4 regions of the Mesorhizobium shonense genome follow, and region 2 is predicted to be linked to each of the others. Evidence: predicted binding sites of a transcription regulator. Region 2 holds the regulator's gene; each other region holds the start of a gene.
What was found. The regulator PhoB, encoded in region 2, activates phosphate uptake and scavenging genes when phosphate is short. The targets are predictions, from matches to a motif close to TGTCATNNANCTGTCAT.
Positions count from the first base shown of each region.

Region 1: the regulator PhoB is predicted to act here: its motif matches at 2,068-2,084, upstream of phnC (phosphonate ABC transporter ATP-binding protein).
Region 3: the regulator PhoB is predicted to act here: its motif matches at 750-766, upstream of ABID26_RS01960 (LTA synthase family protein).
Region 4: the regulator PhoB is predicted to act here: its motif matches at 1,652-1,668, upstream of ABID26_RS33030 (RNA degradosome polyphosphate kinase).

Region 1 is NZ_JBEPLM010000010.1:175,956-179,343, forward strand. Features, by position in the region: gene phnL (phosphonate C-P lyase system protein PhnL) at 1-267, shown strand, start outside; gene ABID26_RS24330 (DapH/DapD/GlmU-related protein) at 264-875, shown strand; gene ABID26_RS24335 (DUF1868 domain-containing protein) at 1,280-1,990, shown strand; gene phnC (phosphonate ABC transporter ATP-binding protein) at 2,166-3,023, shown strand; gene phnD (phosphonate ABC transporter substrate-binding protein) at 3,156-3,388, shown strand, end outside.
Region 2 is NZ_JBEPLM010000012.1:236,728-240,115, reverse strand. Features, by position in the region: gene pstB (phosphate ABC transporter ATP-binding protein PstB) at 1-376, shown strand, start outside; gene phoU (phosphate signaling complex protein PhoU) at 395-1,102, shown strand; gene phoB (phosphate regulon transcriptional regulator PhoB) at 1,120-1,809, shown strand; gene ABID26_RS27135 (ROK family transcriptional regulator) at 2,135-3,376, opposite strand.
Region 3 is NZ_JBEPLM010000001.1:342,201-345,588, forward strand. Features, by position in the region: gene fabD (ACP S-malonyltransferase) at 1-538, opposite strand, end outside; gene ABID26_RS01960 (LTA synthase family protein) at 797-2,743, shown strand; gene rpsF (30S ribosomal protein S6) at 3,067-3,388, shown strand, end outside.
Region 4 is NZ_JBEPLM010000021.1:86,397-89,784, forward strand. Features, by position in the region: gene ABID26_RS33030 (RNA degradosome polyphosphate kinase) at 1-1,494, opposite strand, end outside; gene ABID26_RS33035 (zinc-finger domain-containing protein) at 1,732-1,977, shown strand; gene ABID26_RS33040 (FAD-dependent monooxygenase) at 2,006-3,241, shown strand.

The DNA.
Region 1 (3,388 bases), on a different contig from region 2:
CTGCCGCCGGCGACCTTCTCCGGCGGCGAGCAGCAGCGCGTCAACATCGCGCGTGGCTTCATCACCGAGCATCCGATCCTTTTGCTCGACGAGCCGACCGCTTCGCTCGACGCGAGGAACCGCGATGTGGTGGTCGAGCTCATCGCCGCCAAAAAGGCGGCGGGCGTCGCCCTGCTCGGCATCTTTCACGACCAGGATGTGCGCGACGCGGTGGCCGACCGCATCATCGACGTCACCGCCTTCGCCGCGGGCAGGATCGCCGCATGAGGAAGCTTTCGGAGACGCCGCTGGTCCACGAGACGGCGCAGGTCGAGAACTCCAAGCTCGGCCGCTGGACCGAGATCGCCGAGCGCAGCCGCATCTCGGAAAGCGAGCTTGGCGATTATTCCTACATGATGCAGGACTGCGCCGTCTGGTGCACGACCATTCGAAAATTCTCCAACATCGCGGCAAGCGTGCGCATCAACGCCACCAACCACCCGACCTGGCGGCCGACACTGCATCACTTCACCTACCGCGCCTCGGACTACTGGGACGATGCCGAGCACGAGAGCGAGTTCTTCGCAGAGCGCCGCGCCAGACGGGTCACCATCGGCCACGACACCTGGCTCGGCCACGGCTCGACCATCCTGCCCGGCGTGACCGTCGGCGATGGCGCCGCGGTCGGCGCGGGCGCCGTGGTATCGAAGGATGTCGCGCCTTACACCATCGTTGCCGGCGTGCCGGCGAAACCGATCCGCGAACGTTTCGACCGCCGCACCGCCGAGCGCTACCAGGCGCTCGCCTGGTGGGACTGGGACCATGCAAGGCTGCGTGCCGCGCTCGATGATTTCCGCGAGCTGGAGGCGGAGGCGTTTCTGGAGAAGTACGGTTGACGCCAGTGATGTTTTTGTCGAATTAGTATCCGCGCAAATTTGCGCGGTGGAGCACATGTGTGAGCCCTATTTTCGCAATACCTCTTTTCATTGGACTGGCGTTAATCGCATTGGGAATTTGGATGGTGAGACTTGGAGTTACGCGCTGGGGACAATCTGACAAAGTCTCGGCAATAACATTGGTAATTTTGGGTTTTGTTTTGTTGGCAGCAGCCATAGCTCCGCTCTATATCTTGTGGTTCCTCGCGAACCTTACAGGAAAGCCAGGCTGACAACCTCTGCACGTTTACGTTGTCAATCTTCCATTTTACAGCTTTACCACCAAGGCCCCCCGGAACATGCGCCGAGTTTCACGTCCTTGACACATGACTCGGACAAGAGCCGATCTCCCCCAGGAGATCGCCATGCTCGCCACTGTTAGACCCTCGCTCGCCGGATTTTTCGAAGGCACGAACCCGGCGCCGCCCGCGCATCTCGGCACCCGTTACGACGCATCTGGCAACTTCCTGCCGGAACCCGGCAACACGGTCGTCAGCCATCTCGTTGAGGGCTCGCCTTCGGAAGTCGCCATCATCGAGGTGCGTGAGCGGATGCTCGCCATGCCGGACGCGGATCGCCTCGCCTTTACGCCGATCTCCAGCCTGCATATGACCCTTTTCCAGGGCATCATCGAATACCGGCGCCGCCTTCCTTACTGGCCGTCGGACGTGCCGTTCGACACCGGAATAGGCGACATGACTCGCCTCTATCTCGAGCGCCTCCAAGGCTTCGAGGACCGCGGCGCATTCAACATCAAGGTCGTCGAAGTCCTGCCGACCGGCCTGACCGTCGCCGGCGCCACCGAGGAAGACCGCCTGATCCTGAAAGCCTGGCGCGACGCGCTGTCGGTGCCGTTCGGCTACCGTCACCCCGACCACGACACTTACGTCTTCCACATCACCTTCGCTTACCAGATCCGCCGGCTTGCCGATGAACGTGTGTCCGCCTGGCAGCACCTGTTCGACGACTGCCTGTCGTTCCTCGACCGCGAGGCCCCGGTGATCGAATTGCGCCCGCCAGCCTTCTGCAGCTTCAAGGACATGAAACGTTTCGAGGAATTGCTGGTCCTTGGATAATCCGATGCATGTCGCCCAAAAGTGCCTGGCGGTTTTTGGACAACGACATGCATAAACAAGGATTCCTGCCTGTGGGTCGTAACAAAACTGACATCAATCCGACACCCCAGCTTCATGGGGCTGCGCTAGCGAAGGTTAACGGACCTTCGAAACCGCGACGTACCGGAGTCTTGCCATGTCAGCATCATCGGCCACGCTGGAAATCCGCGGCGTAACCCGACGATTTGGCAAGAACACTGCCGTCAGCGACATCAACATCTCGATCCCGCAGGGCCAGATGGTCGGCATCATCGGCCGCTCCGGCGCCGGCAAATCGACGCTTCTGCGCATGATCAACCGTCTCATCGATCCCAGCCAGGGATCGATTTTCTTTGACGGCGCCGAGGTTTCCAGCCTGCAAGGCTCGCCGCTGCGCCGCTGGCAGCGCGACTGCGCCATGATCTTCCAGCAGTTCAACCTGGTGCCGCGCCTTGACGTGCTGACCAACGTGCTGCTCGGCCGGCTCAACCACCGTTCGACGTTCTCCAACCTGCTCGGCATGTTCTCGCGCACCGAATGCGCCGAGGCGGTGGCCGCGCTCGAGCGCCTCGACATCGCCCGCACCGCGCTGCAGCCGGCCGGCACGCTTTCCGGCGGCCAGCAGCAGCGCGTGGCGATCGCGCGCGCTATGATGCAGCAGCCGAAGGTGCTTCTGGCAGACGAACCGATTGCCTCTCTCGACCCGCTCAACGCCAAGGTGGTGATGGATTCGCTGCGCGACATCAATTTGCGCGAAGGCATCACCGTCGTCACCAACCTGCACACGCTGGATACCGCCCGCGCCTACTGCAACCGCATCATCGGCATGGCCGCCGGCAAGGTCGTGTTCGACGGCGCGCCGGAGGATCTCGACCGGGACGCCGTCCGCACGGTCTATGGCGCCGACGCCAATGGCGTCGAGATCTCCGAGGCCATCACGTCGACCAGCGTCACCGTCAAGCCGAAGATCACCGCATCCGCCGGCCCGCTCGAACCAGCCTTCCCTGGCTACTGAGTCCACCGCCGGCCGAAATGGTCCCGGCAACTCGTTAGCAAGAGCAACCCGGATCGCACGCCCGCGTCAAAGGCTGAATTCAAAATTAGAACGCTGCCGGCGCGAAGCCGGCAAAACAGGAGAGAGGTCAAAATGTTCAGGAAAATGGTTTTTGGCGCCGTATCGTTGCTCGCCATGGCGGCAAGCGCCGCTCACGCCGCCGACATCAAGGAGTTCCGCGTCGGCATCCTCGGCGGCGAGAACGAAACCGATCGTCTGCGCAACTACCAGTGCCTTGCCGACCATCTAAAGGCCGAATTCGGCTTCGAGAAGGTGTCGCTGTTCCCGGCCGCCGACTATGACGGCGTCATCCAGGGCCTGCTTGG
Region 2 (3,388 bases):
GCTGAAGCGCGCGGCGCTGTGGAACGAGGTCAAGGACAAGCTCAACGCCAGCGGCCAGAGCCTTTCCGGCGGCCAGCAGCAGCGGCTCTGCATCGCCCGCACGGTGGCGGTGAAGCCGGAGGTCATCCTGCTCGACGAGCCGGCCTCGGCGCTCGATCCTTTGTCGACCGCCAAGATCGAGGAACTGATCGACGAACTGCAGGCCGACTACACGATCGTGATCGTCACCCACAACATGCAGCAGGCGGCGCGCGTGTCGCGGCAGACGGCGTTCATGTATTTGGGCGAGCTGGTCGAGTTCGACCGGACCGAGAAGATCTTCACCTCGCCCCGCGAGAAGCGCACGCAGGACTACATCACCGGCCGCTTCGGCTGAGTTCATACGAGGACATAAATCATGGCCCATACGGTCGCTTCCTTCGACGAGGATCTCGGGCAGATCAGCCGGCTCATCCGTGACATGGGCGATCTTGCCGGCTCGATGGTCGGCGCCTCGACCAAGGCTCTGCTCAATTCCGACAATGCTTTGGCGCAGCGCGTCGTCTCCGACGACGCCATCATGGACGCGCGCCAGCGCGAGCTCGACGACCGCGCCATCACGCTGATCGCCAAGCGCCAGCCGATGGCCGACGACCTGCGCAGCGTGGTCGGCGCGATCCGCATGGCCGGCGACCTCGAGCGCATCGGCGATCTCGCCAAGAACATCGCCAAGCGGGTCGGCTCGGTCGGCGTCAGCGCGGCGCCGCGCGACCTGTCGCATTCCATCGACTCGATGGCGCAGCTGGTGCTGATCCAGGTCCAGGGCGTGATCGAGGAGTACACCGCGGGCGACGCCACGGCGCTTGCCAAGCTCCGGAACGACGACGAGCGCGTCGACGTCAAATACACCTCCGTCTTCCGCGAGCTTTTGACCTACATGATGGAGGATCCGCGCAACATCACGGCCTGTACGCATCTCCTGTTCTGCGCCAAGAATCTGGAGCGCATCGGCGACCATGTCACCAACATCGCCGAGAATGCCTATTACGTGCTGACCGGCACCCAATTGCCCGCGAATCGTCCGAAGCAGGACGAGACGGCGATGTCGGCGCCGGCGGCCTGAGCAAAGGTGCCTGACAAATGATCGCCCCACGCATCATGGTGGTGGAGGACGAGGAGCCGCTGGGGGTGCTGCTCCGCTACAATCTCGAATCCGAGGGTTATCAGGTCGAGGTGGTGACCCGCGGCGACGAGGCCGAGATCCGCCTGCAGGAGAACGTGCCCGACCTTCTGGTGCTCGACTGGATGGTGCCGGCGGTTTCCGGCATCGAGCTTTGCCGGCGCCTCAGGATGCGGCCGGAGACCGAACGGCTGCCGATCATCATGCTGACCGCGCGCGGCGAGGAAAGCGACAGGGTGCGCGGCCTCTCGACGGGGGCCGACGACTACCTGGTCAAGCCGTTCTCGACGCCGGAATTCATGGCCAGGGTCAAGGCGCTGTTGCGCCGTGCCAAGCCGGAGGTGCTGTCCAGCGTGCTCAAGGTCGGCGACATCGTGCTCGACCGTGAATCGCACCGCGTCTACCGCAAGAAGAGCGAGATCAGGCTCGGCCCAACCGAGTTCCGGCTGCTCGAATTCATGATGCGGCATCCCGGCCGCGTGTTCTCGCGCAGCCAGCTGCTCGACAATGTCTGGGGCGAGACGATCTATATCGACGAGCGCACCGTGGACGTGCATGTCGGACGCCTGCGCAAGGCGGTCAACAACGGCCGCATGCCCGACGTCATCCGCACGATACGCGGGGCTGGCTACGCGATCCGCGAGGATTAAGTTTCAGGCACCGATGTTCTGACAGGTTATGCACTTCCAACATCCACGCTGGGGAGTAGCCGAGACGCTTTTGCTTCGTCATCCACGGGCGGAGCAAGGAGCGTAGCGACGCGGCGAAGACCCGAGGATCCATGCCGTGACTTCCACGCGCCGCGGCGGTGCAGAATTCTGCTCCGCGCCCTGCGTCCGAGGTAACGGCATGGATTCCAGGGTCTCCGCGACGGAGCTTCGCTCCTGCTTCGCCCTGGAATGACGAAGCTGCGGGGCTTTCGCTAATCTCCGGCGCCTGGCAGGACACGGAACCCAACGATCACTTCAAGGCTGATCAGGCTACGTTCTTGCCCATCCCCGCTCGCGCTTGGGCGCCCGGCGCGAAAATCTCCTGGTCGACGAAGCTCAGCGCGCGCATGGCGCAGCCTTCGCGGATCAGCGGCAATTCGTTCGGCTCGGTGTCGAAGGAGATCGATTTGGAGTGCTGGCCGCCGGCGGTCTGGGCGATGGCTTCCCGCAGCGCCGGCTCGATCAGGTCGAAAGCCGCCGCGCTGACGCCGACCATGGCGACCGGCGCCGGGTCGATCAGCGCGAACAGGCTGCCCAGCCCAAAGCCGAGCGCCTCGCCCGCCCGGCGATAGGCCTCGCGCTCCGGCCCGTCTTTTTCACGCGCCTTCGCGGCAAGAGCCCGCATGTCGGCGTCGCCGACGTCGACCGGCTCGGCGTCCTCGCTCATCTTCATGGCGCTGCGCCAGATGGCGTAGTTGCCGGCGTAGGCCTCGACGCAGCCGCGGCGTCCGCAACGGCAAAGCGCGCCGCCCGGGCGGTGGATCATGTGGCCGAACTCACCGCCGGAAGAATGGGTGCCGGTGAACAGCTCGCCCTTCAGCACCAGGCCCATGCCGATGCCGTGCGAGAGCAGGATGGCGATGAAATTGTCGCGATAGCGGTCGGGGTCGCGCCATTGCAGCGCCACCGCCATCATGTTGCAGTCGTTCTCCATGGTGGCGGGAATGCCGAACTCCTTTTCCAGGATGTCGGCAAAGGGAATGTCGGTCAAAGGCGTGATCGGCGACCACAGCATGGCGCGGGCATGGGAATCGGTGATGCCCTGGATGCCCATGGCGATGCGCGCGACGCTGGCGACATCGAGATCGGGGTCTTCCAGCCGGCGCCGGACGATCGCCGTGCATTCGCCGATCAGCTCGTCGCGCGGCATGGTGAGGGTGTCGAGACGCCGTTGCTCCTCGGCGATGACCTGGCCGGCATAGTCGATGACGGCGACGGAGAGGAAATTCAGCGACAGCACCACCGTCACCACCGCGGCCGCCTCGGGGTTGAGGGCGAGGCCGACCTGCGGCCGGCCGCGCTTCAGCGACGCGGTCTCGCTCGGCTTGCTCTCGGCCAGGATGCCTTCCTGGATGAGGTCTGCCGAGATCGCCGAAATCGTCGAGTGGCTGAGCCCGGTGGTCGCGGCGATTTCCGTGCGCGACGGCTGGCCGGCCCGGCGCACGGCCGAGAGCACCATGGCGCGGTTGCGCCGGCGCAGGTCGTCGTGGCGGATTCCGACCGACATCTCTTCCTTCCT
Region 3 (3,388 bases), on a different contig from region 2:
CCCTGGCGCCGGAGATTACCAGCTGGCCGCCGCCATTGTCGTTGGCGATCTGGCAAACCGCTCCTTTGGCGGAGCCTTGTCCCGCTTCCGCGCAGGCGGCTTCGACATCGGCCTGTTCGAGCCCGATGATGGCGGCCATGGCGCCCTCGCCCGCCGGCACCGCCGCCTGCATGGCATTGCCGCGAATGCGCAGCAGCCGCGCGGCATCGGCGACCGAAACGAAGCCCGCCGCAGCAAGGGCTGAATATTCGCCGAGCGAATGGCCGGCGACGTAAGACACCTTGTCCTTCAGCGAAAAGCCGCGCGATTCCAGCGCCCTCAGCGCGGCCAGCGACACCGCCATCAGCGCCGGCTGGGCGTTGGCGGTCAGCGTCAGCGTCTCTTCCGGCCCTTCCCAGATCAGTTTCGACAGCTTTTCGCCAAGCGCGGCGTCGACTTCCTCGAAGACGCGGCGCGCCTCGGGGAAAGCGTCGGCGAGGTCCTTGCCCATGCCGACGGACTGGCTGCCCTGTCCCGGAAAGGTAAATGCGACGGCCATTTTCAAGGTCTCCAGAGGCTGGTTTTCCCTGCCTCTGACGCAAGGCGGACAGCCAAGTCAAGCCCGCAGGCCCCCGTTCCGAGCCCATTTCGGCGGGAAAAACCGGTCCGAGTCCCTGTTCCGAAAGGCTTTTTGGCGATCACACCTGATGAAAACCGCTCACGAATCGTTTGCTGGCTCTTCTTATTTCCGCCACAGGCGCTAGCTTTGCGTGACATTTCGATGACAGTGGCGTGACGCGTGTGGAAGACGCGTAGCATGGGCCGGGGAAGCGACGTGGCAAGGATCAGGAAAGGCGCGGCCAAACCCGCGCCGCAATTTTTGGAAGACGATCCGTCCACCGGCTACCTGCCGGGGCGGCCCTGGCCGACCCTACGCTACGGGCTCTCAACCCTGCTTACCGCCGCGCTTCTGGTGTTCGCCATCGAATGGATCGTGCGCGGAGACTTCTTCGGCACGGTGGACTTCTTCCTGCAGCCCTTCAAGCCGGGCTGGACCACGATCATCATCTTCGCGCTGGTGCTGATCGGGCTGGATGCCATACTCGGCCGCAGCCATCAGAGCCTGATGATCGTGGCGCCACTGACGCTGGCGCTGGCCTTCGTCGGCCACCAGAAATCGCATTATCTCGGCGATCCGCTCTATCCGGCGGATTTCCTCTATGCGCGCCAGATCATGGCGCTGATGCCGCTTCTGGTGCGCGAGCGGCCCTGGACGGCCGTGCTGCTTGCAGCGGCGATCGTCGCCGGCCTGGCGCTGCTCTTCTATGGCTGGCGCCTCTGGCGCCGGCGCGTGCCGATCCTCAGCCGCAAGGGACGGCTGGCGCGGCTGTCGCTGGCCGTGCCGCTCCTCGCCTTCTTCGTCTCGATCATGGACTACGCCACCTTCTCGTGGACGCGCGACAGGCTGCAGATCATCCCGATCATGTGGGACCAGAAGGAGAACTACGCTTCCAACGGCTTCGCACTCGCCTTCGCGCTCAACGTGCCGATGGCGCATGTCTCTGCGCCGCCCGGCTATTCCGAAAAGACGATGGACGCGATCGCGCGTCCCGAGGTTGCAGCCTCGGTGCCCGATCAGAAGCCTGACATAGTCGTGGTGATGAGCGAATCCTTCTGGGATCCGACGGAGCTTCCCGGCGTCAGCATCAAGCCGGACCCGATCCCGACGGTGCGCGCGCTACGCTCGGGCTCGATGTTCTCGCCGGAATTCGGCGGCATGACCGCCAATATCGAGTTCGAGGCGCTGACCGGCTTCTCCAACGCCTTCCTGCCGGCGGGCTCGATCCCCTACCAGCAATATGTGCGCACGCCGACGCCATCGCTGGCGACTTTCCTGAAGAGTGAGGGCTACCGGGCGCGCGCCATCCATCCGGGCACCAACTGGTTCTGGAACCGGGGCGCCGTCTATGCCGATTTCGGCTTCAACGACTTCCGCTCGGAAGAGACGCTGCCACCGATGGAAAAGCGTGGGCCGCTGGCCTCCGACGCGGCGATGACCGACGAGATCATCCGCGAGGCCGATGCCAGCGAGCAGCCGGTGTTCCTGTTCGCGGTCAGCCTGCAGAACCACGGCCCCTACGAACCCTACCGCTATTACAATCCGACCCATAAGGTCGAGGCGCCGATCAGCACCTGGGCGCGGGAATCGCTGCTCTCTTACGCCGAAGGCTCGGCCGATGCCGATCGCGGCCTGCAACGGCTGATCGATTGGGCAAAGAAGCGCGAGAGGCCGACCATCATCGCCTTCTTCGGCGACCATCTGCCGCCGCTCGGCCCCGTCTATGTCGAGACCGGCTTCCTCAAGGACAATGTCGCGCCGCGCAGGGAGCCGACCCCCGAAGCCGCGCTCGATCACCACGACACGCCGCTGATCATCTGGTCGAACCGCTCCGGTCCGGTGGAAAACCTGGGCCCGGTGAGCCCGGCCTTCCTGCCCTACCATATCCTCACGACCGCTGGCATCACGCATCCCTACTATACCGGCTTCCTCGGCGCGCTGCGCGAACGCTATCGGGTGGTCGACCGCAACCTTCTGCTGTCGCCCTCCGGCGAGGCGACGCCCGACTGGGCGAGGCAGAAGAAGATCGATCCGGCGATCAACGATTTCCGGCTGATCCAGTACGACATGATGTTCGGCAAGCGCCACACCGCGCCCGACTTCTTCCCCGAAACGATCGCCCCGCTCGTCGCCCATACGAGCTGAGCCGGTCACCAAACGGCGAGCGCCGGAGATTTCCGGCTGCGGCATCGTGGAGCGTCGATCCTGACTGTCGCACCTTGCCTTCCTGGGGAATTGCTGTATAGACGCCCGCAATCTGCCGGTCCTTGCTGGGGGCTGAACGGAGGGCCGTGGCTTTTCGAAGGCCACGTCATGAAGCCAGATGCGCTTTGGGCCTCCCGTGTCTCCGCTCTCGACCGTCTCGCGATGCTCCTTTCTTCCCCGCTCCTTCGCGACCGGGTCAGACAAGTTGCAGAGGCTTAGCCGCGAGGGCCGGTGAGAGAAACGAAGAAAGGCAGTAAAACATAATGGCTCTTTACGAACATGTGTTTCTTGCCCGGCAGGACCTGTCGCAGCAGCAGGTTGATGCGCTTGTCGAACAGTACAAGGGCGTCATCACCGCCAATGGCGGATCGGTCGGCCGGATCGAGAACTGGGGACTGAAGTCCCTCACCTACCGGGTCAAGAAGAACCGGAAGGCTTACTACACGCTGATGGACATCACCTGCCCGCCGGCCGCGCTCAACGAAATGGAGCGCCAGATGGGCCTCTCGGAAGACGTGCTGCGTTTCCTCACCGTCAAGGTCGAAGCGCATGAGGAAGGCGCCTCCGCGATGATGCAGAAGCGCG
Region 4 (3,388 bases), on a different contig from region 2:
TACGTCGCGCGCGATCGTCGGGTCGGTGGTGAAGAAGGACAGGTCTGTGTAGATGCGGGCGGTGACGGGATGATAGTTGCCGGTGCCGAGATGGACGTAGTTGCGCAGCCTTCCATCCTCGCGGCGCACGATCAGCGACATCTTGGCGTGTGTCTTCAATTCCAGGAAGCCGAAGACGACCTGGACGCCGGCGCGCTCGAGATCGCGTGCCCAGCGGATGTTGGCCTCCTCGTCGAAGCGCGCCTTGAGCTCGACCAGCGCCGTGACCGACTTGCCGGCTTCGGCCGCGTCAATCAATGCACGCACGATCGGGCTGTCGTTCGAGGTGCGGTAGAGCGTCTGCTTGATGGCGACGACTTCCGGATCGGCGGCCGCCTGGCGCAGGAACTGCACCACCACGTCGAAGGATTCGTAAGGGTGGTGGACGATGATGTCCTTCTCGCGGATGGCGGCCAGGCAGTCGCCGCCATGCTCGCGGATGCGCTCGGGGAAACGCGGATTGTAGGGCGTGAATTTAAGGTCGTCGCGCGGGATGGCGACGATCTCGGAGATCTGGTTGAGCGCCAGAGGGCCGGTAAGCACGCTGATGCGGCTCGACGTGACGCCGAGCTCGCCGGCGACGAAGTCGCGCAGCTCGGCCGGCATCAGCGTGTCGAATTCGATGCGGATCACGGACCCGCGGCGACGGCGCTTCAGCGCCGTCTCGAACAGCCGCACGAGATCTTCCGACTCCTCCTCGACCTCGATATCGCTGTCGCGGATGATGCGGAACGTGCCCGAGCCCTTGACCTCATATCCGGGGAAAAGCTTGCCGATATAGAGGCCGACCGCTTCTTCCAGCGGGATGAAGCGTACATGGTGCTTGCGGTCGGGCAGACGGATGAAGCGCCGCAGCGCCACCGGCAGGCGCAGCAGCGCGCTCATCTCCTCGCCGTTCTTGCGATGGCGCAGTTGCAGCGCCATCGAGAAGCCGAGATTGGGAATGAACGGGAACGGGTGCGCCGGGTCGATCGACAGCGGCGTCAGCACCGGAAACACCTGGTCCTGGAAATGCTCTTCCAGCCAGGCCCTCTCGTCCTTGGTCAGCGCGTCGCGGGTTATGCTCTCGATGCCTTCCTTGTTGAGCAGCTCCATCAAGGTCGACAGGCTCTTCTGCTGGTCTTCCTGCAGGCGCTCGACCTCGCGCAGCAATTGCTCGAGCTGCTGCTCGGGGGTGCGGCCGTCCGGGCTCTTCAGCGCAATGCCTTCGCGCACCTGGCCGGCAAGGCCGGCGACGCGGACCATGAAGAATTCGTCGAGATTGGCGGCCGAGATCGACAGGAAGCGCACGCGCTCGAGCAGCGGATGGCGCTCGTTCAGCGATTCTTCCAGCACGCGCCGGTTGAACTGCAGCCAGGAGAACTCCCGATTGACGAAACGGTCGGGATTGCCGCCGTCCGGGCTTGCTGCCTCGACGGTGATGAACTCGCTTTGTACCGGCCTCAGTTCACTCATGGTTTCCTGCTCTTGCCCGCAACCGCCCTTTTGAGCGCCATATACCGCCGGACGCGACGCTCTAACATGCTTTTGTGACGCATGATCGGTCAGGGGATCGCTCCGATTCCCGGGGTCATGCGCTTAACCGGCTCAACTTATCCTCTGCCAGCCTTTTGCGACAGTTTCATTTCATCGATCTTGCAAACTGCCCGGTTATGATCCAGATGCAAACGGGCCGATTTGAAGGAGACGACGATGGCAGGCGGTTCCATTCCCCATTTCCAGAACGATGCGGGTCATCCGGCAATCGACATCGGCGTCAAGGAATTCATGTGCACCGGCGCCAACCCGCCTTTCGACCATCCGCATGTGTTCCTCGACATGGGCGACGACGATGAGAAGGTCTGCCCCTATTGCTCGACCCTCTATCGCTATTCGCCGAAACTGAAGGCGACGGAAACGCAGCCGGCCGACTGCCTCTATATCGACCAGGCCGCCTGATCCGCAGATCATGGATGACTGCTAGATCATGGATGAGGCACGGTCCCGGCAGGTCGTCATCGCCGGGGCTGGCATCGCCGGGCTGACGTCGGCCCTTGCCTTTGCCGGGCGCGGCTATGCCGCCACGGTGCTGGAGCAGGCCGGCCAGCTCGAAGCGGCAGGCGCCGGGCTCCAACTTTCCCCCAACGCGACACGCATCCTGCGCCGGCTCGGCGTGCTCGACCGCTTAGCGGTGAGCGCCGTCAGGCCGGAAGCGGTGGTGCTGAAGGACGCCGCCACCTTGCGCGAGCTGGCGCGGGTGCCACTGGGCCAGGCAGGCGAGAACCGCTGGGGCGCACCCTATCTGGTCGCGCATCGCGCCGATCTGCAGGCCGCGCTGACGACGCGAGTGGCAGAGCACCCCGAAATCCAACTCATCACCGGCGCGCAGGTGACGGACATTGCCGTTGCACCGCAAAACATCGTCGTCACGGCGCAAAGGGATGGCGGCAGCATGGAGGCGGCCGGCGGCCTTTTGGTAGGCGCCGACGGCGTCTGGTCGTCGGTTCGATCGCAGCTTGCCGGCAAGGAGCCCGCTTTCAGGAAAAGCCGCTTCTCCGGCGAGCTCGCCTGGCGCGCCATGGTTGCGGCGACAAGCGCTGCCGGCCAGGCGTTTGCGGCGATCGGCGCCGCCGACTGCGTCACCACCTTCCTGCATCCGGGCTTCCACATGGTCGCCTATCCGGTGAGCAAGGGCAGCGCCTTCAACCTCGCCGCCTTCACCAAGGGCGAGCGCATCGCCGAAGGCTGGTCGGGCCATGCCGACCCCGCCATTCTCGCCAGCTCCATGCGCGGCACGTCGGCGGCGCTGGCAAGGCTTGTCGCCGTGGCCGGGCCATGGACCGCCTTTGCGATCCACACCGTCGAGCAAAGGCGCTGGACGATGCCGGAGGGGGTGGCACTGATCGGCGACGCGGCGCATGCCATGACGCCGTTCGCGGCGCAGGGCGCGGCTATGGCGATCGAAGACGCCTCGATGCTCGCCGACCTGGTTGCCGACTTCCCGGCCGATCCGCGGCAAAGCCTCGCCATGTGGGAGAATCTCAGGCGGCCGCGCATCGAGAAGGTGCTCAGGCGCGGCGCGCTCAATCGGCTGGCCTGGCATGCCTGGGGCCCGGTGGCCATCGCCCGCAACCTGGTGCTGGCGACCCGGCCCGCGGAAAAGCTCGCGGCGGATCTGGACTGGCTCTACGGGTGGGAGGAGAGGAAGGTTGTGAGGCGGTAGGAGTTCTACTCAAGCAACGTCAATTGGATATGCTGGCGGGACAGCACCCCCCTCTGTCCTGCCGGACATCTCCCCCGCAAGGGGGGAGATCAGATGTCGCTCCGCTTTCGCCAATCTTCAACGTCGCAGAACTGGCGGGGCGCGGGA